One region of the Sedimentibacter sp. genome, then DNA from elsewhere that is predicted to be linked to it. Evidence: a T-box and tRNA genes for the amino acid it is inferred to sense, from the RefSeq annotation. Region 1 holds a T-box; the other regions hold tRNA genes.

Evidence for each region. A T-box is a leader RNA that pairs with one kind of tRNA and senses whether it is charged. The one in region 1 lies ahead of proS (proline--tRNA ligase), so its partner is inferred to be a tRNA-Pro.
Region 2: it has a tRNA-Pro gene. The T-box ahead of proS (proline--tRNA ligase) is inferred to sense a tRNA for this amino acid. The anticodon was not compared.
Region 3: it has a tRNA-Pro gene. The T-box ahead of proS (proline--tRNA ligase) is inferred to sense a tRNA for this amino acid. The anticodon was not compared.

The regions. Positions count from the first base shown of each region.
Region 1 is NZ_JBCFAS010000002.1:622,181-629,681, reverse strand. Features, by position in the region: gene AAGU76_RS09340 (metallophosphoesterase) at 1-488, shown strand, start outside; gene AAGU76_RS09335 (5'-nucleotidase C-terminal domain-containing protein) at 657-2,420, opposite strand; T-box leader at 2,575-2,769, shown strand; gene proS (proline--tRNA ligase) at 2,805-4,250, shown strand; gene AAGU76_RS09325 (flavocytochrome c) at 4,326-5,747, opposite strand; gene AAGU76_RS09320 (response regulator transcription factor) at 5,860-6,492, opposite strand; gene AAGU76_RS09315 (histidine kinase) at 6,482-7,501, opposite strand, start outside.
Region 2 is NZ_JBCFAS010000001.1:851,860-859,360, forward strand. Features, by position in the region: gene AAGU76_RS04090 (pyridoxamine kinase) at 1-382, opposite strand, end outside; gene ftsH (ATP-dependent zinc metalloprotease FtsH) at 715-2,541, opposite strand; gene AAGU76_RS04100 (IMP dehydrogenase) at 2,917-4,407, shown strand; gene AAGU76_RS04105 (DUF1292 domain-containing protein) at 4,580-4,864, opposite strand; tRNA gene AAGU76_RS04110 (tRNA-Pro) at 5,133-5,210, shown strand; gene AAGU76_RS04115 (aldolase/citrate lyase family protein) at 5,402-6,166, opposite strand; gene AAGU76_RS04120 (FGGY family carbohydrate kinase) at 6,178-7,501, opposite strand, start outside.
Region 3 is NZ_JBCFAS010000001.1:141,562-149,062, reverse strand. Features, by position in the region: gene AAGU76_RS00725 (phosphate propanoyltransferase) at 131-706, opposite strand; gene AAGU76_RS00720 (hypothetical protein) at 791-1,687, opposite strand; gene AAGU76_RS00715 (hypothetical protein) at 1,766-1,939, opposite strand; gene AAGU76_RS00710 (XRE family transcriptional regulator) at 1,959-2,501, opposite strand; gene AAGU76_RS00705 (CPC_1213 family protein) at 2,614-2,802, opposite strand; gene AAGU76_RS00700 (DUF2007 domain-containing protein) at 2,865-3,131, opposite strand; gene AAGU76_RS00695 (hypothetical protein) at 3,332-3,901, opposite strand; gene AAGU76_RS00690 (transcription repressor NadR) at 4,004-4,519, opposite strand; tRNA gene AAGU76_RS00685 (tRNA-Pro) at 4,590-4,663, opposite strand; gene AAGU76_RS00680 (DNA glycosylase) at 4,709-5,581, opposite strand; gene AAGU76_RS00675 (hypothetical protein) at 5,592-6,236, opposite strand; gene AAGU76_RS00670 (DNA topoisomerase III) at 6,260-7,501, opposite strand, start outside.

The DNA.
Region 1 (7,501 bases):
CGTATAAATTTGCCGTCTACGGAAACCACGATTACGGCGGAGGGGCAGAGAAAGTTTACAATGAAATAATGGAGAAAAGCGGTTTTGTGCTGCTCATAAACGAAAACGCAGAGCTTTCAAAGCTGAACCTGAACTTTGTGGGAATGGACGATTCCATATTCGGAAGCTATGAGCCTGACAAGGTGACTTCCCTGATGGACCAAGATATGTACAACATCGTACTGAGCCACGAGCCTGATGTGGCTGACAGGTTTCTTGAATACAATGTCGATTTGTTCCTTTCGGGACACAGCCATGGAGGCCAGGTCAACCTTCCCGTGGTAAGCTACCAGCCTGCGCTGGCGGAAAAATACATAAGGGGTTTTTATTACTTTGACAACCTCAGGCAGACAAAGCTGTACGTCAACATAGGAATGGGCACGTCAAAGATTCCGCTGAGATTCATGGCAGAGCCGGAACTGTCCGTAATAACCCTGAAGAGCAATTAAGAATTAAGAATGAAGAGTTAGAATCAATTAAGAATTAAGAGTGAAGAATTAAGAATTAGTGGTAGGAATTTGTGCAGGGCACAAATTCCCATAAAAATAACATCCGTTGATGAAATCAACGGATGTTTTCCTTTAACTCTTAACTCTTAATTCTTCATTCTTAATTGCTTATTTAGCCGGTATTTTTATTACCTGGTTCGGGAATATCAGGTGCGGGTTTGAAATGTTGTTGTACTGAGCCAGAGCTTCCCATGTTGTGTTGTATTTCACTGCTATTTTCCACAGCACATCGCCCGGAACAACTATATATGTTGTTTCTGACTGTGCGGGAGCAGGTGCCGGTGCAGGTGCCGGTGCAGGAGCAGGAGCTGGCGCTGGCGCGGGTTCAACAGGTGCCAGTTCAACAGGTATAGGTTCTGCTGCCATAACGGTTATTCTTCCTGAAACTTCACTGCCTTTTGTTCCGTTGGTGTTCAGGTAATCGGCAAACACTTCCTCATATGTTCCGACTTCGCCGTAAATAGGATAATTTTTGAAAACTTCGTATCCGTCTCCGCCGATTCCCAAAAAGTCGTTGATTGCAACCGTATATTCAGCTGCCTTATCAAGTTCGCTTTCTCCAACCTTTACACCGATAACTCTGGAGCCGGCAGGCTGTGACGGGTCAAACTCAAAGGACATACCGCTTACCTGCAAAAATCCTCCCTGTGTTTCCGGATATGCCTGGACAGAGATTTCCAAAACTTTCAGAAGGTCTTCACCGGTGATTTTCTTAACCTGTACTGTATTTCCGAAGGGGAACAGCTCAGCCAGCTTGCCGTATGTGATATCGCCGGGCTGAATGTCAACCCTGATGTTTCCGCCGTTAACGAAACCTATGTCTGCACCTGATGCCTTTCTTACCGCATCTGCAGAAAGGTTTCCAAGATTGGTTTCCTTAGTCCTTACATTTGCTCTTACGCCGTCAAGATATATGTCAGTAGTTGCAACAACCTTAGAAAATACTTCCTGGTTTGCTGAATTTATTTCATCAATAATTTTAGTCAGTTCCGGGTCCTGGGCAACATCCTTGACTGATGCCGCACTTACCAGTTCTGCTGTCTTGTTTGTAACTGCACCGTTTGCAACTTCTATTGTAACCTTGCCGAGATTTTTGTCATGCTCGAAGGTCTGCGCGATAAGAGTACCGTGAACCAACATGCCGTTGTCAAGCTGAGTGTGGCTGTGGCCGTCTATTATTACGTCTATTCCATGAACCTCTTTTGCCAGTCTTTCAGAAGTGAATTCTGATCCTCCGTCAAGGCCAAGGTGAACAAGACCTATGATTACATCGGTTTTATCCATGAGTTCATCAACCATTTTCTGTGCTGTTTCAACTGGATTTGCAAATGTGAGACCTTCAACGTTTGCAGGACTTGTCTTATAAGCAGTTTCAGGTGTTGAAAGACCGAATATGCCGACTTTCACTCCGCCTACTTCCTTGATCACATATGGAGTGAAAATGCTTTTTCCGTTTTCATCGAGAATATTTGCGCACAGCATTCCAACAGAGCTCATGTCGCGAAGTTCAAGAAGTCTTTCCTGACCGTAGTTGAAATCGTGGTTTCCGAGAGTCATGTAGTCATAGCCTGCAGCTTCGAGAACCTTCAATGCGTTTTCGCCTTTGCTTATATTTACAATAGGCATGCCGTGGAGCGTGTCTCCAGCATCCAAAACCAGTGTGTTCGGATTTTCAGCTTTTGCTTCCTTAATCAAGGTTGCTATTTTGGCAAATCCGATGTTTGTGTCGCTGCTTAACAGCCTGGCGTGGGTGTCATTGGTGTGAATGATTGTGATTTTAGTTGTTTCGTCCGCTGCAAAAGCAGAACTGAAACTGCTCAGAACTAACATGAAAATTAATACCAAGCTTAAAACTCTTTTCCTTGTGTTCATATATTCCCTCCTATGTTAAAATATGTTAAATTATGTAACTATCTTCATTATACAATCATGAATATGTATTTTCAAGCAAACATTTTCGTTTCAATAAATTTCAATTATGAAGTTGACAAAAATTTAAAACTAATATAATATAATACTAATTAAAAATGCTACTGTGAAGAGAAATAGTATTTGTTCATGGACTTCAGAGAGAAAATCACCGGTGAAAGATTTTCGTCCCACTGAATGAAGAACCCGCCTCTGAGTTTTTGGGGAAGACCCAAAGGGCAAAACCCTTATCTGAAATGAGATGCTGATACGTCAGCAATTAGAGTGGTACCGCGGATTAACCGCCTCTTAGCATAAGAGGCGGTTTTATTTTTGAAAGGAGAAATTATGGCAAAGCAAGAAAAAGATTTTGTTAAAGAAATTACGCCAATGGAAGAAGACTTCAGCAGATGGTATACAGATGTAATATTGAAAAACGAGCTGGTGGACTATTCTCCGGTAAAAGGATTCATGGTCATAAGACCTTACGGATACGCATTGTGGGAAAAAATCCAGGATTATGCCGATGAGAAATTCAAGGCTACGGGACACAAGAACATGTACTTCCCTCTGCTGATTCCTGAAAGCCTCCTGACCAAGGAAAAGGAGCACGTGGAAGGATTCGCCCCTGAGGTTGCATGGGTTACCCACGGAGGAAACCAGGAACTGGCTGAAAGGCTGGTTATAAGACCTACATCCGAAACCATAATCTGCCACATGTACAAGAAATGGCTGAGCTCCTACAGAGACCTCCCATACCTTTACAACCAGTGGTGCAGCGTCGTAAGATGGGAGAAGGCCACCAGACCTTTCCTGAGAACATCTGAATTTTTGTGGCAGGAAGGACACACCCTCCACGAAACAGAAGAAGAAGCCCAGAAGGAAACACTGCAGATGCTTGACATCTACAGACAGGTTGCTGAAGACCTTATGGCAATACCGGTTGTCGTAGGACAGAAAAGCGACAAGGAGAAATTTGCAGGGGCACACGCCACATATACCATGGAAGCGCTCATGCATGACGGCCAGGCTCTGCAGGCAGGAACATCCCACAACCTGGGTCAGCACTTCACAAAGGCGTTTGACATCAAGTTCCAGGGAAGAACAGGCAAGGAAGAATTCCCATACCACACGTCCTGGGGTATCTCAACAAGACTGATCGGAGGACTCATCATGGTTCACTCTGACAACAGAGGCCTTGTGCTTCCGCCAAAGATGGCTCCTGTACAGGTAGTGATCATTCCTATTGCACAGAAGAAGGAAGGGGTGCTGGAAAAGGCCAATGAACTGTTCGACAGATTAAAAGCCAAGGGCATCAGGGTTGAGCTTGATGACAGCACTGAAAATTCAACAGGATGGAAGTTTAACCAGTATGAGATGAAGGGTTATCCTATCCGTATCGAAATAGGACCAAGAGACATTGAAAACAACCAGGCTGTTGCCGTAAGAAGAGATAAGCTTGAAAAAGAAACCATATCCCTGGACAACGTGGAGGAAATTTTGTCCAACATGCTTGACACAATGCAAAACGACATGTTCGAGAAAGCCAAATCACACAGGGAAGCACACACATACACTGTTACCGACTACGAGCAGTACAAGAAGGATCTTCCTGTAAGGCCAGGGTTTGCAAAGATGATGTGGTGCGGCTGCAGAGAATGCGAAGATAAGTTGAAGGAAGAAACGGGAGCGACCATCAGGTGCATTCCTTTCGAGCAGGAGAAACTGGGCGACAAGTGCCCCATCTGCGGCAAGGAAGCAAAGCACATGGTTTATGTGGCAAGAGCTTACTAAGAGCAATTAATAATTAAGAGTTAATAGTTAAAAACGACCCGCAAACTTGCGGGTCGTTTTTGGAGTGATATCTGTTTATTTTGCTGATGCGTTCTTTCCTGCAATCTTACCGAAAACTATGTCGTCAAGTGTGTTGTTTCCGGCAATACGTCCGGCTCCGTACAAGCCTCCCACAACTTCTCCGGCTGCGTAAAGACCTGGTATGGGCTCTCCGGCTTCGTTTGTAACCTGTGCGTTTTCATTGATGGTTATTCCAGCCATAGTGTAGTGCGATGACGGAGCAACTTTAACGCCGTAGAACGGTCCTACAGTCACTTTGCCCATGGTGCTTCTTCCGAATTCATCTGTGCCTTCATTGTATTTATCAACAGTCTCTCTGAGCTTTGCAGCATCAAGTCCAAGCTTTTCAGCCAATTCTTCAATCGTTGCCGCTTCAATCATCTTACCGTTTTTGATTGCTGACGTTCCATTTTTTGTTGCAGCCACTTCAGAGTCGAAAACTACGTATGCGATTCTGTCCTGCTGCTTCAATATTTCAGGTACCAGCTCCAGAGGCTTCAAGGTTTCATTTGTAAATCTCACGGCTGAAGCGTTAACCAGGATTCCGCCCAGACCTTCTTCGTTTATTACCGTTTCTCTGATCCAGTAACCGGGTGTTGCCAAAGGTCTCATCTGGTGGTGTTCCATATCTCTTGTTCCTGCACCCACAGCAACAGCCATTTTAAATCCTTCACCTGTTGGGCCCGCTGTACTCATGATGTTGTGAGCACCTGCATATTTAGGATTGTATTCGCCGATAAGTTCCGGTGCGTTTCCGAATCCTCCTGTTGCCATAACAACAGCATTAGCCTTTATTATGATTTCCTTGCCGTCTTTTCCGACAACTTTGGCTCCCACAACCTTGTCTCCTTCAACAATAAGTTCTGTTGCCTTAGTATCAAGCCTGATTTCTATTTTGTCTCCCAGTTCTTCAACCTTTTTGTTATATGCATCAAAAAGCTGTCTTCCGTAATGTCCTTCAACCGGTATTATCCACCATGGCTCCTTTTCATCAAGCTTATATTTCAAGCCCAGCGACACAAGCCACTGGTAAGCGTCGTTGCTGCTTTCTGCAAGAATTCTTACAAGCTTTTCATCAGGAAGGTTCTTTCCTGTTTCCATTGTCTTTTTAATGTGGTCTTCAACTGTAAATGGAATTCCTGCCTGCTTGTGAAGGTCCGTATCCGAAGCTGTGATTCCGGTTGCGGAAATTATTGTGTTTCCTCCAAGCATGGGCATTTTTTCAACAATTATAACTTTTGATCCGTTTTCTGCTGCGGTGATTCCGGCTACCATTCCGGCTCCTCCTCCGCCTACAACCAGTACGTCAATTGCTTCTTCGTTATTTTTTTCATTTTTTTCGTTATTTACTGGCTGAGGCTGCGCTGTTGGTTTGGCACAGGCCGCAAGCAGGGATATAAGCATTACAGCTGCTAATATTAATATTTTCTTTTTCAAATTCTCATCCTCCATATTGTTTTGAACAATCGAAATTGTTATATTATTATCATAGCAGTTGAATTGCTTTTTTTCTATATGTCCAATGTCCCTTGCTTAAGACAAATGTCCCTCATTTGAGGGACATCTGCTTCATGTAGTACAATGCGGCCTCGGTTCTGTTGGTCACATTGATTTTTTTAAGTATTCTGCTCACATTGTTTCTGACGGTTTTCTCAGCCAGGAACAGTTCCTTGCTTATTTCCTTGTTTGTTTTTCCCAAGGAAATCATCTGAAGTATGTTTTTTTCCTGGGGTGTCAGTTCTTCAAGCTGCTGGTTTTTCTTCACTATGTTGAAAAGGCTGCCAACCATGGTGTTATCCAGTATGGATGAGCCTTTTATGACGTTTTCTATGGCAGATATAATCCCTCTGCTGTCGATATTTTTAAGAAGATATCCGTCTGCTCCGGCCTTCACTGCTTCAGCAACTATGTAGTCATCGCTGTAAGCGGTGAGTATGATGATCTTCACATTGGGAACAATCTTTTTAAGTTCCCTGCACCCGGTGGCTCCGTCACCGTCCGGCAGCTTTATATCCAGAAGCACTACGTCGGGTTTTAATTGTTCTGCCAGTTCATAGGCCTTTTCTAAAGTTTCTGCTTCTCCGCACACAAACCAGTCCTGATTTTTTTCAATGAGTGACCGAATTCCGAATCTTACTACGGCGTGGTCATCCACAAGCATTATGGATACATTACTTTTCATTCTCACACACTCCCCATGGGATAATTATTTTTACCTGAGTTCCGTTGCCGGTATCGATATTCAGCATGCCATTAGCGGCAGCTGCCCGCTCGTTCATTGACAAAAGACCGTAATGGTTTTCTTTATTCATTTCTTTACTGTAGTCAAAACCTGTACCGTTGTCGGCGACGGTTCCCTGAATGGAATCGATGCTCGATGCAACACGGACTTCCACTAGGCTGCCGTTGGAATGTCTCACTGCATTGGTAAGTGCTTCTTTCAATATAAAATAAAGCTCGGAAATATTGTCGCTGGACAGACAGGATGTATATATTTCCGATACGCTGTAACTGTACTTAATGCGTATGCCTTGTCTGTTCTGAAACTGCTGCACCAGCTCCTGAAGCTTAACGTTCAGGTCCTCCAGGTCCATACTGAGAGTCAGAGACTTTTGAATAAAGCTCCTTATGAGTGTAATCGTTTCATTCAGATTTGACTTGATATGAAGAAGCATATCCTTATCCTGCTGGTTTTCAGAGGATTCAATGAGGTTTTCAACAACAAGGCCCGTTGCAAAAAGATTTTGAATTATTACATCATGCAGCTCACGTCCCAGCTTTCTCCTTTCCTGGCCTGCTGCATACTGCCTTGAGAGCCTTGCAAGCTTATGCTTCGTTTCAAGCCTGAAAATATCGATTACCAGGATGAACAATACGGTAATTGAAATGGCTGCAGCAGTCCTTCCGACCTCCACCGGAAATTTGAAAATATTCATGAACATCTGCCTGTTCAGAATGTTGGCGGGGAAAAATGACCTTTCATCCACTATGAGTCCTGCAAGTATTCCGTACAGGAGGAACAAATATGAAATTCCCTTCAGCCTTGCGGCAATTTTCTTATAATTCAGCAGCTGAAGAGCTTTGGCATTTTTGTAAATGGCATATCCTGTTATGAGGCTTCCCGGGAGGCCAAGAAAGTAACGGTTCATTATATCATCAACAAAAAACCAATGAAACAGAAAAGATTCCTT
Region 2 (7,501 bases), on a different contig from region 1:
CCATCCTGCCATTGTAGGTTTTGTAGGTTATGCCGTGGTCTCCCATTACCGGATCCACCACCACAAGGGCATCTTTTTTGTTCTTTATCCTGCTTATGATGTCAAGCATTATGTCTATCTGCATCTCGGAGCCGATGAAGCCGCTGTACACGCAGTCAAATTCAGCGTTGTTCTTTTCCCAGTTGCTGAAATATTCCTCCATATGCTGGGTGAAATCGAAAAAATAAAAATTCTTAAATTCGGAGTGGTTGCTCAAAAGTGCTGTTGGCAACGGGCAGACCTGGCAGCCCAGAGCTGAAAGAACAGGCATTATTACGGTCATGGAACATCTTCCAATTCCGGACATATCGTGTATAGCTGCTATTTTAGGAACGTTTTTCATAATATTACCTCTCAGTAAATTTCATAGTAATGATAAAACATTTCTGCCGCTTCCAAAAGGTACAGATTTGCACAATACAAAGGTGACAGCTATTTCAAGCTTGCTGCAGATAAGCATATTATGCACGAAACTTCAGAAATAATAAAGGATGATTTCTGTAGAAATCATCCTTTATAAAGTAAAGACTCATAATTTATAACTCTTTACAAGGGGGGCGTAATTAATTTACACTATATATTTCGTACCACGAATAATTTTTTGGGGGTCAGGCACAAAATATTTTATTTTTTCTACATTTTTTTTATAATGCCGGACGATTGTTTATCAGGAGCTTAATTGTTCAGGATTTCCATGAATTCCTCGCCTGTTATTGTTTCCTTTTCCAGCAGGTACGAAGCCAGCTCGTGAAGCTTATCCTCGTTGTCCCTCAGTATGGCTATGGCCTTTTCATGGGCAGACTTTATGATTTTCAAAACTTCATTGTCTATTTTGCCTGATGTGTTTGAAGAACATGCAAGCGATGATTCCTGCCCCAGGTATGGGTTATTGACGCTCTCCAGCGCCATCATGTCAAATTCCTCGCTCATGCCGTAACGGGTTACCATTGCTCTTGCCAGCTTTGTAGCCTGCTCGATGTCGTTTGATGCTCCCGTTGTGAATGTGTTGAACACAACTTCTTCAGCTGCACGGCCTCCTGTGAATGTGGCTATCTTGTTGAATGCTTCCTCTTTGGACAAAAGGAATGTTTCCTCCTCGGCAACCTGCATGGTGTATCCCAGCGCTCCTGAAGTTCGTGGCACGATGGTAATCTTGTGAACAGGAGCAGATTCTGTCTGCTTTGCAGCCACCAGCGCATGACCTATTTCGTGATATGCTACGATTTTCTTCTCCTTGGGGGAAATCACCGCATTTTTTCTTTGGTAACCTGCTATGACTACTTCCACTGCTTCTTCAAGGTCTTCCTGGGTTGTTTTTGACCTGCCGTTTTTTACGGCCCTAAGAGCTCCCTCGTTGATGATGTTTGCAAGCTCTGCTCCGCTGGCTCCTGCCGTTGCCCTGGCTATGGCATTGAAATCTATATCATCTTCCAGATGCACATTCTTTGCATGAACCTTCAGTATGGCCTCGCGTCCCGCCAGGTCCGGAAGCTCGACGGGAATCCTTCTGTCGAAACGCCCCGGTCTTAACAGCGCCTTGTCAAGGGACTCCGGTCTGTTGGTTGCAGCAAGTATTACAACGCCCTTTTTGCCGTCGAATCCGTCCATTTCCGTAAGAAGCTGATTTAATGTCTGCTCCCTTTCATCGTTGCCTGAAAGTCCGCCGCTGTCTCTTTTCTTACCGATTGTATCTATTTCGTCGATGAACACGATGCACGGTGCTTTATCCTGAGCCTGCTTGAACAGGTCCCTGACCTTTGCCGCGCCCATTCCCACAAACATTTCAACGAATTCAGAACCTGAAATTGAGAAGAACGGAACCTTTGCTTCACCAGCAACGGCCTTGGCCATAAGAGTCTTTCCTGTTCCCGGAGGTCCCACCAGCAGTGCGCCCTTAGGCATGGTAGCACCTATGTCCTCGTACTTTTTAGGATTATGAAGAAAATCGACAATTTCAGTCAAGGCTTCCTTTGCCTCGTCCTGCCCCGCCACGTCCTCAAATCTTTTGCCCGTCTGAGCCTCCACATAAATCTTGGCGTTGGATTTACCAAACTGCATGGAATTGCCGAAAGAACCCATTTTCTTCTGAAGCTGTCTGGATAAAAGCTGCCCCAGTCCAACAAATATGATTAACGGAATGACCCATGACAAAATTGCATCCAGCAGCACGGAATTTTCCTCCGGAACAACCTGTCCGAACTCAATTTTTACCGATGAGGCAAGCAGCCTGTCCACCAGGTTGGGATCGTCCATCTTCCCGGTGATGTAAACGCTGTTGCTGTCTGACTTTGACACAAACGCAATTTGCTTATCGTTTATCTCAACCTTAGTGACGTCTCCATCTTCCACCATTGAGAGAAACGTTCCGTAGTCAACCTCGTGAACCTTGGACTGCATCCGGTTCACGTACGGAAAAACCGCCGCATTCAGAAGTATCACCACAAACATCACAATCATGTAATAATATATGAATGGTTTTTTATTATCCTTATGTTCTTTCATCTTTCCTCCAAATGTAATTTAATCTGTAAATAATATATAGTATGGTACATTATATGTTTGAATTATTAAGCAAATCTTAAAACCACGGCAGGCAGACTGTGATTATGTCACCCTGAGCTTGCAGCATATCCTCTTAATATTTTCATAATGATGTGCTTCAGTTTCTCACACAAATTCCAAAGGCTGATATCTGCAATCATGCAATTACGTTCATAAATAGCGGCTTTTTGCTTCAACCTGTAGCTTCAGGAAATACAGCTTCCATTGATAATATTAATGCAAATATTGGGTTGACAATGAAGTTATGTTATGATAATCTATCAAGAATAATTATTATATTTTCATTGCGAAAACACATGAAAAGGAGATTTATCAATGGCAAGAATTATCAACGAGCCGTCCAGAACATTCGGAGAATACTTACTTTTACCAAACCTGACCACAAAAGATTGTATTGTCGAAAATGTTAATTTAAGCACTCCAATTTGCAGGTTTAAAAAGGGCGAAGAGCCTGAATTAAAACTTAACATACCTTTCTCATCTGCCATCATGCAGTCAGTTTCAGATAACAACATGGCCATAGCACTGGCTAAAAACGGAGGCATATCATTCATTTACTGCTCCCAGTCCATTGAAAGCGAAGCAGAGATGGTAAGAAAGGTCAAAAAATACAAGGCAGGATTTGTAATCAGCGATTCAAACCTCAAACCAACAGACACGCTTCAGGATGTTCTATATCTGAAGGAAAGAACCGGCCATTCAACTATGGCGGTAACAGCCAATGGAACTTCCGCAGGAAAACTTTTGGGAATAGTCACCAGCAGAGACTACAGAACAACCAGAGACTCCCTTGACAAAAAGGTGGAGGAATTCATGACTCCTGCAAAATCACTGATCGTAGGATACGAAGGCATTACGCTCACAGAAGCCAATGATATCATCTGGCAGCACAAGCTCAATGCACTTCCCATAGTTGACGAAGATTTCAACCTTGTGTACATGGTTTTCAGAAAAGACTATTCCGAAGACAAGGAAAACCCACGTTCGCTTCTTGACAGCAAGAAAAGATACGTTGTAGGCGCCGGTATAAATTCCAGAGACTACAGGGAAAGAGTTCCTGCGCTGGTAGAAGCCGGAGCAGACGTTTTATGCATCGACTCCTCTGAAGGATACAGCGAATGGCAGTCAGACACCATCAGATGGATAAAGGAAAAGTACGGCGACAGCGTAAAGGTAGGAGCCGGAAACGTCGTTGAGAGAGAAGGTTTCAGATACCTGGCAGACGCAGGGGCTGACTTTATAAAGATAGGAATAGGCGGCGGCTCAATATGCATCACAAGAGAGCAAAAGGGAATCGGCAGAGGCCAGGCATCAGCCGTGTTGGATGTGGCTGCAGCCAGGGACGAATACTTCAATGAAAAAGGAATATACGTGCCTATCTGTTCTGACGGCGGAATAGTTCTTGACTACCACATTACACTTGCTCTTGCCATGGGCGCAGACTTCGTAATGCTGGGAAGATATTTTGCAGGATTTGATGAAAGTCCTACAGGCAAAATAAAGTACGGCAACGGATTCGTGAAGGAATACTGGGGCGAAGGTTCCAACAGGGCAAGAAACTGGGCCAGATACGACCTTGGCGGAAAAGCAGGACTTCAGTTTGAAGAAGGCGTTGACTCTTACGTGCCATATGCAGGTAAGCTTGACGATGGTCTTGGCAGCACTCTTCACAAGATAAAATCAACCATGTGCAACTGCGGAGCCAAATCCATAAAGGATCTTCAGCAAAACGGAAGACTGACCGTGGTTTCTGCTACATCATTAACCGAAGGTGGAGCTCACGACGTAATTCTTAAAAACCAATAATATTATATAGATAAACATAAAACCCGCGCAAGCGGGTTTTGTTTTTATCAGATTACCTTTAGAACATGTATTCTGAAGGCTAAGCCTGGAGAATCTCATCTTTGGGTTAGGGCATGCTGAGCAGCGTGATCTCCCTAAAAACAACAAAAACCCGTTTTTCACGGGTTTTTGATTATTCTTCGTCTTCTTCTTCCTCGTCTTCGTCAAACAACTCGTCGAGTTCTGCTTCGTCAAGAATCTCGTCAAAAGCCTTTGTAACAGCTTCATATTCAGTGTCGGATTCTATGCTTAAAAGTTCAAAGCTTCCGTCTTCAAATTCTTCGAAACCGTAAAGATACACTTCACCGTCTTCCTGGTTTTCCAAAGGAAGCAATGCTATGTAATCCTTGTCTTCCACCGGGAAAATTGCAATTATTGCGCATTCAACCTCAGTGCCGTCTTCAAGGGTTATGGTCATCACTTCTTCGTCATGATCACCGCAGCCACAGCCGCATCCGCAATCATCGTCGCCGCAGCTGCAGCCTTCTTCTTCGCAGCCGTCAAATAATTCTTTATCTTCACTCATGTTTTGTACATCCTTATTTATTATTTTATCCAATTACTCATGGATATTTAAACTTTATCAGAATACATTTTAAAATGCAATATATAATATGGAAATTTGAAAAATTTATTTTTTAACACTTTACATAACAGTTTTTTTAATGTATAATAGCATTTGTATTCGGGATGTAGCGCAGCTTGGTTAGCGTACAAGTCTGGGGGACTTGGGGTCGGAAGTTCAAATCTTCTCATCCCGACCAAAAGAATATTGAAAATTGTGGGTTTACAGTCTACATCAATTTTTTGCTAAGTGCGAATTAGTTCATTTGACATAACCATGACGTAACCCAATGTAATTTTTCAATTAAGAAGCAGGTTTTTCAGGACTTGCTTCTTTTATTTTGTCCTCATTCCCCTTATTTTTATAATATTAAACTAATTGTATATCAAACTAACTCTCATAAAATTCTTTAACTATTTTCATTGATGCACTTTTAATCATTCCTACTTCACTGTTACAGCTAAATATAGTCATGCCCATATCTTTACATTTATGTAAAAATCCAATGTTAGATGCTACAATTCCACAGGGTTTTTTTGCCTTTCTAGCAGATGCTACGACTGTTTCAATAGATTTTTCCATACTTGCAGTTTCAAAGTCACCTGGTGTACCAAGATCAATAGCTAAGTCATTAGGTCCTATAATAAGAGCATCTATTCCTTCTACTTCTATTATTTTATCTGCATTTAATAGTGCTTGTTTTGTTTCAATTTGTGCTAATATTATAGTTTTATTATTTGCATGTTCAATGTATTCAGAAAGTTTTGGAGGCTCATAATTAGTATGTGCTCTTGTAGTTGATATACCTCGAGCACCCAAAGGTGCATATTTTGCATAGTTAACTACATTTTCTGCGTCTAAAGCAGTATTAACCATTGGTATCAAAAGACCATCTACTCCCATATCCAAAACTTTAGTTATGGATGCTCTATCAATGTTAGGCACTCTAACAATAATTGGGATGTCAAATCCATTGCATACAGCAACAATATTTGCTATCTGCGAATAATCAAAGTATCCATGTTCACTGTCTATAATAATAAATTCCATCCCTCCTGCTTTAATTACTCGCACAACATTAGGTGTGTAAACTTCTGAAAGCATAGTACCTAGAACAACTTCCTTTTTATTTATTCTCTCTTTTAAATTATGCATTAAAATTCTCCTTACTTAAGTTTCAGTGTTAGTTCTTTTTTATCATTTAAATCCGTACAAATACCTGCACATACAAGTGCTATTCTAAATAAACCTGAAAATGCTTCATCTGGAATTGCAGAATGACAATAAGGATATCCCGTTTTTTGACTTACAATTTCAAGAAGCTTCGGTATTCTCCATGACACTCCTCCTGAAAAGACGAGTTTCTCTACTTTTATGTTGTTACCACAAAGACCCTTTATGTTTTTATCATAAACATCTGCCATATTATAAAATGCTGCTGAAAATAAAGTGTTTAAATTAAAATTGCTATATGTAATTCCACCAATTTTTCCACCATTCATATTATAAGGTGTTGAGTAAAATCCAACATCTGCCGTCAATCCGTCTAGATCATATTTAAAATCTTTTAAAACCGAATTCCATATCTCATTTGTATCTACAGATATTCCAGTTATTATATGTGTTGTATCTTTTATGAAATCAATTAAGACATCTAAATTTCTTCCGCTAGGCATATTTGAAATTGTATTCATATATCTGCCTTCAAAAAACGGACGTGTTTCATATTCACCTGGCATAAAATGTTCTGTGGTATTTGATACTTGAGATGCAGTTGCAATATTAATCACAACGTCATTTTTACCTGCCATGCTTCCAAGTATTGAAATTTGATGATCGCCATAATCAGGATATATTTTTAATTCTTGACCATTAGATTTATAAATTCCGCAAACTTCAAAATCACTTTTTGCTATTACAGGAAGAACAATATTTTCAAAACCAGCTTTTTTAATAATTTTTTCATTCCATTTCTTATTTACCACATCACAAAACCCCAATGGAGCAGCATTTGTTATATGGCAAATATTGTTTCCAGTAAGCCTAGAAATAAAATATGATCCTAAAGTGTAAAGTTTGCCTGTCCTCTTTTGATTGTCTATTTCATAAAGCATAGTATATAAGTTGCTTAGCCCAAGGGATGGTTTAATATATACGCCGCAATCAGCCATTTCCTCCTTACTAAACAGCTCCTTAAGTTCTTCTATATAGCTTCTTCCTTCATTTTCTATAATATTGAGGCATCTGTTATCTTGCCATGAAACATAAATATCTTCTTTATTAACTTCACAATTTGAATCATAGACAAATCCATGCATTTGTGTAGAAAATACTACACCTTCAATGTCTTCATATTTTTCTGACATCCCATCAATAATTTCTTTAACTGTGTTAAAAAGTAACTCAGCAGAAATTTCAAATATATTTTTATCTTTATTCTCTAGTTTTTGGGGAGATGCAATTTTTCTTTTTTCTATGATGACGCATTTT
Region 3 (7,501 bases), on a different contig from region 1:
CATCAAACAAAGGATTAAAACAATATAAAATATGTTCCTACTATATTATCGTCATTTTACGCAAAAAAATAAACGGAAGATAAACTTCCGCCATTTAACCATTTTGATTTACATAAAATATATTTATGTACTATTTTATTACTTCTACTGCATCTCCGTTTTTAAGTCCTGCTGCATTTCCTTCTTCTACGTCAAGGTGCATATCCAAAGCAAATGAGTCACTTACCCTTATAAGCACGTTGTCAAAAGTCAGGCCTCTCTGTCCGCCAACTTTTACAGATACAACGTCCTTATCCTTAACGCCGAATTTTTCTGCGTCTGTTGTATGCATATGAATGTGTCTGGAAGCCACTATAACACCTTTTTCGAGTTCAACTTCTCCGCAGGGTCCAACCAGCTTCAAACCAGGTGTTCCTGTTGTGTTTCCGGAATCTCTGACTGGAACATCCTTAAGTCCCAAGGCAAATCCGTCTGCCATTGATATTTCCACCTGTGTTTCCGGTCTTGCAGGTCCGAGTATTCTTACTCCCTTTAAAGTTCCCTTTGGTCCTACCAGATCAACCTTCTCGTCGCAGGCATATTGACCCGGCTGGCTCAGATCCTTAATGCATGTCAACTCATGTCCTTCACCGTACAATATATTTATATGTTCCTTGCTTAAATGAACATGCTTGTTTGATAAACCCACTGTTACTTGAAAACTCATTTCATCCTCCGTGTTTTAATATTTTCTTGTAAAATTATAATATACATTGAAAATAATATCAACATCAAATTGGACTTTTTTCGATTATTTAGCTTTTTTTTTCAGGTTAATCCCCGCAATTGTGTAAAGCAGTCCAACTACCGAAAGAAGAGAAAAATAGTAAAATATGTATCTGGATACAAAACTCCCGCTCATTATTCTGGACGAACCATAAAAGAAAATTGCTGCCAAAATATATATGACAGTCTTTTTGTTTCCGAAAATGTTATTCTTGATTTCCTCCCTGCTCTTAATCACATTTTTCTCTTCTGTAAGTCTATGTATGAAGCTTTCATCTTCGGGCAGCATTTGATATCTGCTCATAATTTCATAAAGCTCATCAACTCCTATGCGGTTAATTTCAAGCCTGTCTTTGAATTTTTCAAGCATTTCCGTAGCTCCGTCGCTCAATGAGCCCGTATAAACCATATGACCGGTTTTTATGCTGTTCTGTCCCATGTATTCAATCATGTTTCTGACATCGAGCCTTTCAACATCAATGTCCGCATAAGTCCTGAAAATCATGATACAGTGTATTATCCCGTCTTTTTCGGCCAGGTACATGTGTCTGCCTTTTTTTACGTAATTTCTCCAACCCTCCTTACCGAACAAAAAACCTATAAGAATTTCAAAATCTTCAGTATTTATTTCATCCAGCCTCTTTCTAAAGTGTTCCTTCTTCTTCCTTAAAATAAGTTTTTCCTTTCCCTGGTCCGTTTTCCTGTCCACGTTAAGTTTGTTGATCAGCGTGAATACGGCAAACACCTGGGCGGCAAACAGTGCTGAAATGAAAAAATCTCCTGTCATGATGTAAAATACCAATAAAACCGCAATGCTCAGCATAACCTTGTACAAAGCCAGGTCTATCCTGTAGCTCATGTAATTCCTGTCGCCTATGGCTTCCTTCACAAACGCTTTTTTCAGGTTTTTGTCTTTCGTCATAAAATCACCTCTTTTGAAATTTTTTCCAAATTTCATGATTTTATGCAATAAAAAACTGCCCAAAGGACAGTTTCTTCATTAAATGCCGTTTACGGCCTGCTCCAGCTTGTCAAGATGCTTTATAGGGAAATAAGCCAACAGTTCCTTGAACTGTTCAACCGTCAACCCCTGAGCGGTAGTGTATATTTTTATTTTCTCATCCAGACTTGCATTGATGAATTCTTCCTTGATATCTTCAAATTTCTTTTCCATAATACTCCTCTTTTCATAGTTAGTAAGCTGCAGGCGATGTTATGCACATGTACTGTGTCGTCTCTTCCGAGGGATTGAAAAGCTTGTGCGGAACATCAGAGCATATGTAGATGCTGTCGCCTTCTTCGATTATTTCATTGTAATCCGCAAAGTTCACAATCAATCTTCCTTTAAGTATTATTACACATTTATCAAAATCTATTATCGAAAAATTTTCACTTTCCCATTTTCCAGGTTCCAAAAAACTTTTATATACCGAAAACCTGTTGTTTCGTCCGTTTCCTATAGGAATAAGGAACTCAAGTTCCTGATTGTTTTCAGGAATGGTGAGCTTTTGCCTTTCTTCCTTCCTCGTAACTGTCACATTGCCCTCTTCGTCAAGAAAATAGTAAGGTGAAACATTGAAAACCTTGCATATCTTGGTCAGAGCCGACAGTGAAGGTTCTATCAGGTTTCTTTCAACCTGGGAAATGTAGCTTGAAGTAAACCCGGACTTTTCTGACAGTGCATCTATTGTCATATCATTGTATTTGCGCAGTTTTCTAACCTTGTTGCCGTCCATAAATTTACTCCGTTAATTAAATTTGTAAAATGATATTACTCTAATCAGCAAAAATAGTCAACTGTTTTGTATTGCATCTATTCACAAAAAAGACGCCTCCGGGCGTCTTTCTCTATCTTTTCACTTGATTATGGGTACTGTTCTTTTCGTTGTGGTCAAATTCGTTCTGCAGGTTATCATCCTTAAGTCCGAAAACCGCCCTGGCACTTTCAGCCTGTGGATTGTGGCTTATGTGCATTGATCTGAATTTGCCGTCTTCCTTCTTGTTGTTGCTTGTACTTTTCATTTTGTTGTCAGACATGATTGCTCCTTTTTCTGCTTTTTATATTATTATGTCAGCTTTCAATATGAATATGCGCAAATTTAAATTTCATCGTCAATCTGGTCGCTCATGTGGCTTGATTCAAGCAGTTCCCTTGCCACATCCAGAACATGGGCAGGCACGTACAGGTCTATGCCGTACAAATTTGTGCCTGTGTAAATTTCCATAATCTCTCCGGTTCCCTTTTCCTTCTTCAGCACCGGAATACCGTATGATCTAAGCTTAGACATTATGATTTCAGCTTCAACCTTGTTAAGATTAAAAAGCAGCAGCGCTTCATCGTCGCCGTCTATAAATTCGTCAGCCATAAACATCTCCTAGTATTTTTTATTTTATTATACTGCTAATCGCAAGAGATTTCCACATAAATGTAAAAATAAAGCCTCAGGCTATAGGATTATGGTCAAACCTGAGACTATACTTTCTGTTTTTTCATCGGATGATAGAATCTCCAAAAGAGACCCTATCATCTAGATGAATTTATGAGGGAATACGGAATTGGTATTAGTTATTGATTTACACTAGCCTGCTTAGGAAGCTTTACAGATTTTGTCACCGGCTTCCAGATTGCCTGAGCCAGATAGAAATCTATCATGCTGTGGAAGACGGTTCCCACTCCTACAAGCAGAATTACAGATGTCACAAACCCCTTTGCATAGTATCCGGAGCTCATGTTGTTTCCGAAATAAAACGGAATGACCACCAGAACCTCGCTGACGCCGTGGATAAGTGCAATTCCAAAAGAGTACAGCACAGAGGATTTCACCGTTCTTAACATTTCAGGACGTTTTTTCAGAATAAGGGAGCCTGCCAAAGCAAACACAATGTGAGAAGCAGCCCTCATCACAACAACTATGGGGAAACCTGCCAGCAAAAACCCTGCTGCAGAACCTACAGCAACGAATACTGCAGTTGAAGGAGATATGAACATGGCTATAAAAATTGCGACATGGCTGGCCAAGGTGAATGAAGCCGGTTCCATGGTAATTTTCAACGGCGATATTATAGGTATTATAATTCCGATAGCACAAAGAAGCGCGGATATTACCATTGAATTAAGACTGTTGTTTTTTTTCATAAATTTTTCCTTTCCAACAAAATCATATTATCACATGTATTTACTTGTGTCTTGACACCTGATTATACAATTATAGAAAAGGATTTTATTTTTGTCAATACCTTATTCGCAAATAATGTTTTCTTTTTTCAAAGCTTCCCTTATTCTGACGAAAGTCTGATCATCAGCGCACCTGATAGTGTGCAGGTGGATCCCGCCTGTAAGGTGCATAAGAGGCTGTGCTGCGTTGTTTTTAATTTTATCCATGAAAAGATCCGCGTCATACCGGGATGAGATTCTGAGCTCACCTGTTATCTGTCCGTATACCGGATGCTCAACTGTAACATCTGCAACCGTTCCTCCGTTGTCAACCACAGCGTACAGTTCCATGATCATATTTTTGTCGTCATGGCAGCACGCCACAGTGTAAGTGTTCTCTGTCTTTTCAAAGTCTGAGTTTATTACATACCCTCTGGGAGTTGCTGAAATTTTCACTCCGGCTGCTCTCATAAGAGCAATGTCACCGACAATTACCTGTCGGCTAACAGAAAACTGCCTGGCTAAGGCATTGGCGCTTACAGGTTCAGTGTTGTTTCTGAGAGTCTTTTCAATATTTTTTCTTCTTTCTTCTGAAATCATAACGTTCTCCACGCAAATATTAAAAATCTGGCAAATTTGCATTTGCCAGATTCCTGTTGTCCCATAAAAGTCGGAGTGAAAGGATTTGAACCTTCGGCCTCTTGGTCCCGAACCAAGCGCGATACCAAGCTTCGCTACACCCCGACAACATTTATTATTATAATCATATTTCATATGATTGTCAACAGTTTATTTTCCTATATTTAACTCCCGAGCGTAGTAAAACAAATATTGCTGGGCGTATCCAGAGAGCTTTCCGAACTTGCTTTCGGCGAAGCTTCTTATGTCTTTGTCGCTGGTGTCCTTATCGACATAAAGTGTCTGCATAACCCTTCTTACCCATACGTCCACAGGAAATGTGTCAAACTGCTTCATGGAAAAGAGAAGTATGCAGTTTGCAACCTTATCTCCGATGCCGCAATAGCTTTTAAGATAATCCAGTCCTTCCTGGTAGCTTTTGCCCTTCAGGCTGTAGACTGTGTCTTTCTCCTTCAGAAACCTTGCAGCCGCCTCCTTTATGCGGGGAGACCTGAATCCGGCCCTGCATTCCATGATCTTATCAACTCCAGCTCCGGCAAGCTTTTCTGCAGATGGAAATGCGTAGTAGTCCCTGCCTCTGTACTCTTGGATATATTCTCCGAACATTTTGCTCAGGTTTTCTATGACCTTCTTTATCATGGGTATCCTGTTGTTTGCCGATATCATGAATGAAATCATTGTTTCCCATTCGTCCTGGTTCAATATTCTTATGCCACTGCCAAAACATATGGCCTTGTCCATAATTTCATCTGTGTTAATCATTGTCTTTATAAGGCCGTAGTCGGTATCCATATCGAAGTAATTTTTCACGTACATTTCATAGTCCTTCATGGATACATTGTCAAATATGACCCTTGAGCCTTCCTGTTTTACGTTGATTACATTTTTCCCCACAACTCCCGTATATGAGCCGTCTTCTTCCCTGTTCCATCTGAAGCACTGCCCGCAGTCGAATATGTGCGTGATTTCAAAATCCTTGACATCATCTATTACAATCTTGTTTTCTTTTTCGGTTATTTTCATTTTTCACCTGTCATTCTGCCCTTGCCAGATTTTCGATAAAGCTTCCCCTGCCGCATTCTGCAGCCTTGATGAAGTTTGCTTCAGCCTCGCTTATGTTGTCTTCCTGTTTGTTTATTTTGCCAAGAAAATAGTATCCGAATGATTTTCTGTAGTCATTGGCGCCGCTTTGAGAAAGTTCAGCAAAGTATTCCTTCTTCCTCTCTCCCCTAAAATAATCAGAAACAGCGTATACTATTTCAACCATCTCCGTATAGTAGCTGTTATCCTTGTATTTTTCCATGACCTGTTTTGTTTCCTCCAGCTTTTTCAAGGCCTCTTCTGTTTCTCCCTTGAACAGAAGACTTAAAATCAGATTCTGCAAGTAAATGGGTTCCCAGTTTCCAGGCACGCTTTCAGCTATGTCTTCAAGTGTTTCAACAGCTTCATCAAACCTTCCGTCATAAAACAAACCTGTTGTCTTCTGCAGTATATTGACTGCCGGATTCCTTCCCGCCTTTTTCTTCTCAAGCAGCTTGTCAAACTCCCTTACATATCTTCCCGGCTGTTTATCCTCGAATAAGATCCTGTTTAATCTGTTGATCTGATCGACCTGATTTTTAGCCTTCAAAAATATTATAACTATGAAAATTATCATGAAAAATACTACATATTCCATATTATCTCCTCGAATGTGAATTTTTACAGTTTAAGCTTTGACAAGGCATCCGCCAGAGCTGTGTTTATGTTATCTTCCTGAGATTTGTTTTGCTTTGCAAGAAACCTGGATGCTTCTTTTTTTGATACTGATGTTGTTTCAGTTTCTTTTCTGGTTTTCCAGGATGCAAGTTTTTCCCTGTAACCGCACTGGCACACGAATATCTTTCCTTCCCCTTCTCCGCGAAGCTCCAGCTTTTTGTGGCAGTTGGGGCACCTGGCGTTTGTAACCTGAGACAACCCTTTTTTGTAGCCGCAGTCCCTGTTCTGGCATACAAGCAGCTTACCCTTCTTGCCGTTGACTTCAAGGAGGTAACTGCCGCACTCAGGACACCTTTCCCTCGTCTCGTTGTCATGGATGAACTTCAAGTCGCTGGAATTTATCTCTCTGATAACCTTCCTTGTGTATTCCTTCATGTCGCTGAGGAAGCTGTCCTTGTTGAGATTACCCCTTGATATATCGTTAAGTTTCTGTTCCCACTGTGCAGTCAGTACCGGAGACTTAAGCTCTGCAGGAGCCAGCTCCAGAAGCTGCCTGCCCTTTGAAGTGGTGTATATGAATTTGTCCTTTTTTTCTATTACAAAGCTGTTGAAGAGCTTGTCGATAATGTCTGCCCTTGTTGCAACTGTTCCAAGGCCGCCTGTTTCCCCGATGGTTTTTTTAAGTGACGAATCGGCACTTTTCATGAACTTTACCGGATTTTCCATGGCCGAAAGAAGATTTGCCTCAGTAAACCTTGAAGGCGGCTTTGTTTCACCGGTTGTCACGGAAATTTTGTCAACGCGCACTTCGTTTCCCTTAGCGAATTTTCTTAATGTGTCTTCGCCCAGATCATCAAGCTCTTCATCGTCCACATATCCTCCGTATACTTCCTTCCAGCCTGCGTACAGCGTAATTTTTCCGACAGCTGTCATTTCTTCAGCCCCTATTTTTCCTGAAACTGTGATTTTCTCATATTCAAAAGGCTTTGAGAGCACAGCAAGAAATCTTTTAACAACCAGGTCGTAAATTTTCCTTTCCCTGTCTGACAGGTCGTTTAAAAATACTGTCTGTTCAGTGGGAATTATTGCGTGGTGATCCGAAACCTTAGAGTTGTTGACGAAGTTTTTGCTTCCTCTTATGGGGTTTGAACTTATCCTGAATCCTATTTTTGCATAGGGACCCACGCTGCATGCCTTCACCCTGTCCTTCAGGGTTTCAACTAAATCCTCTGTAAGATACCTTGA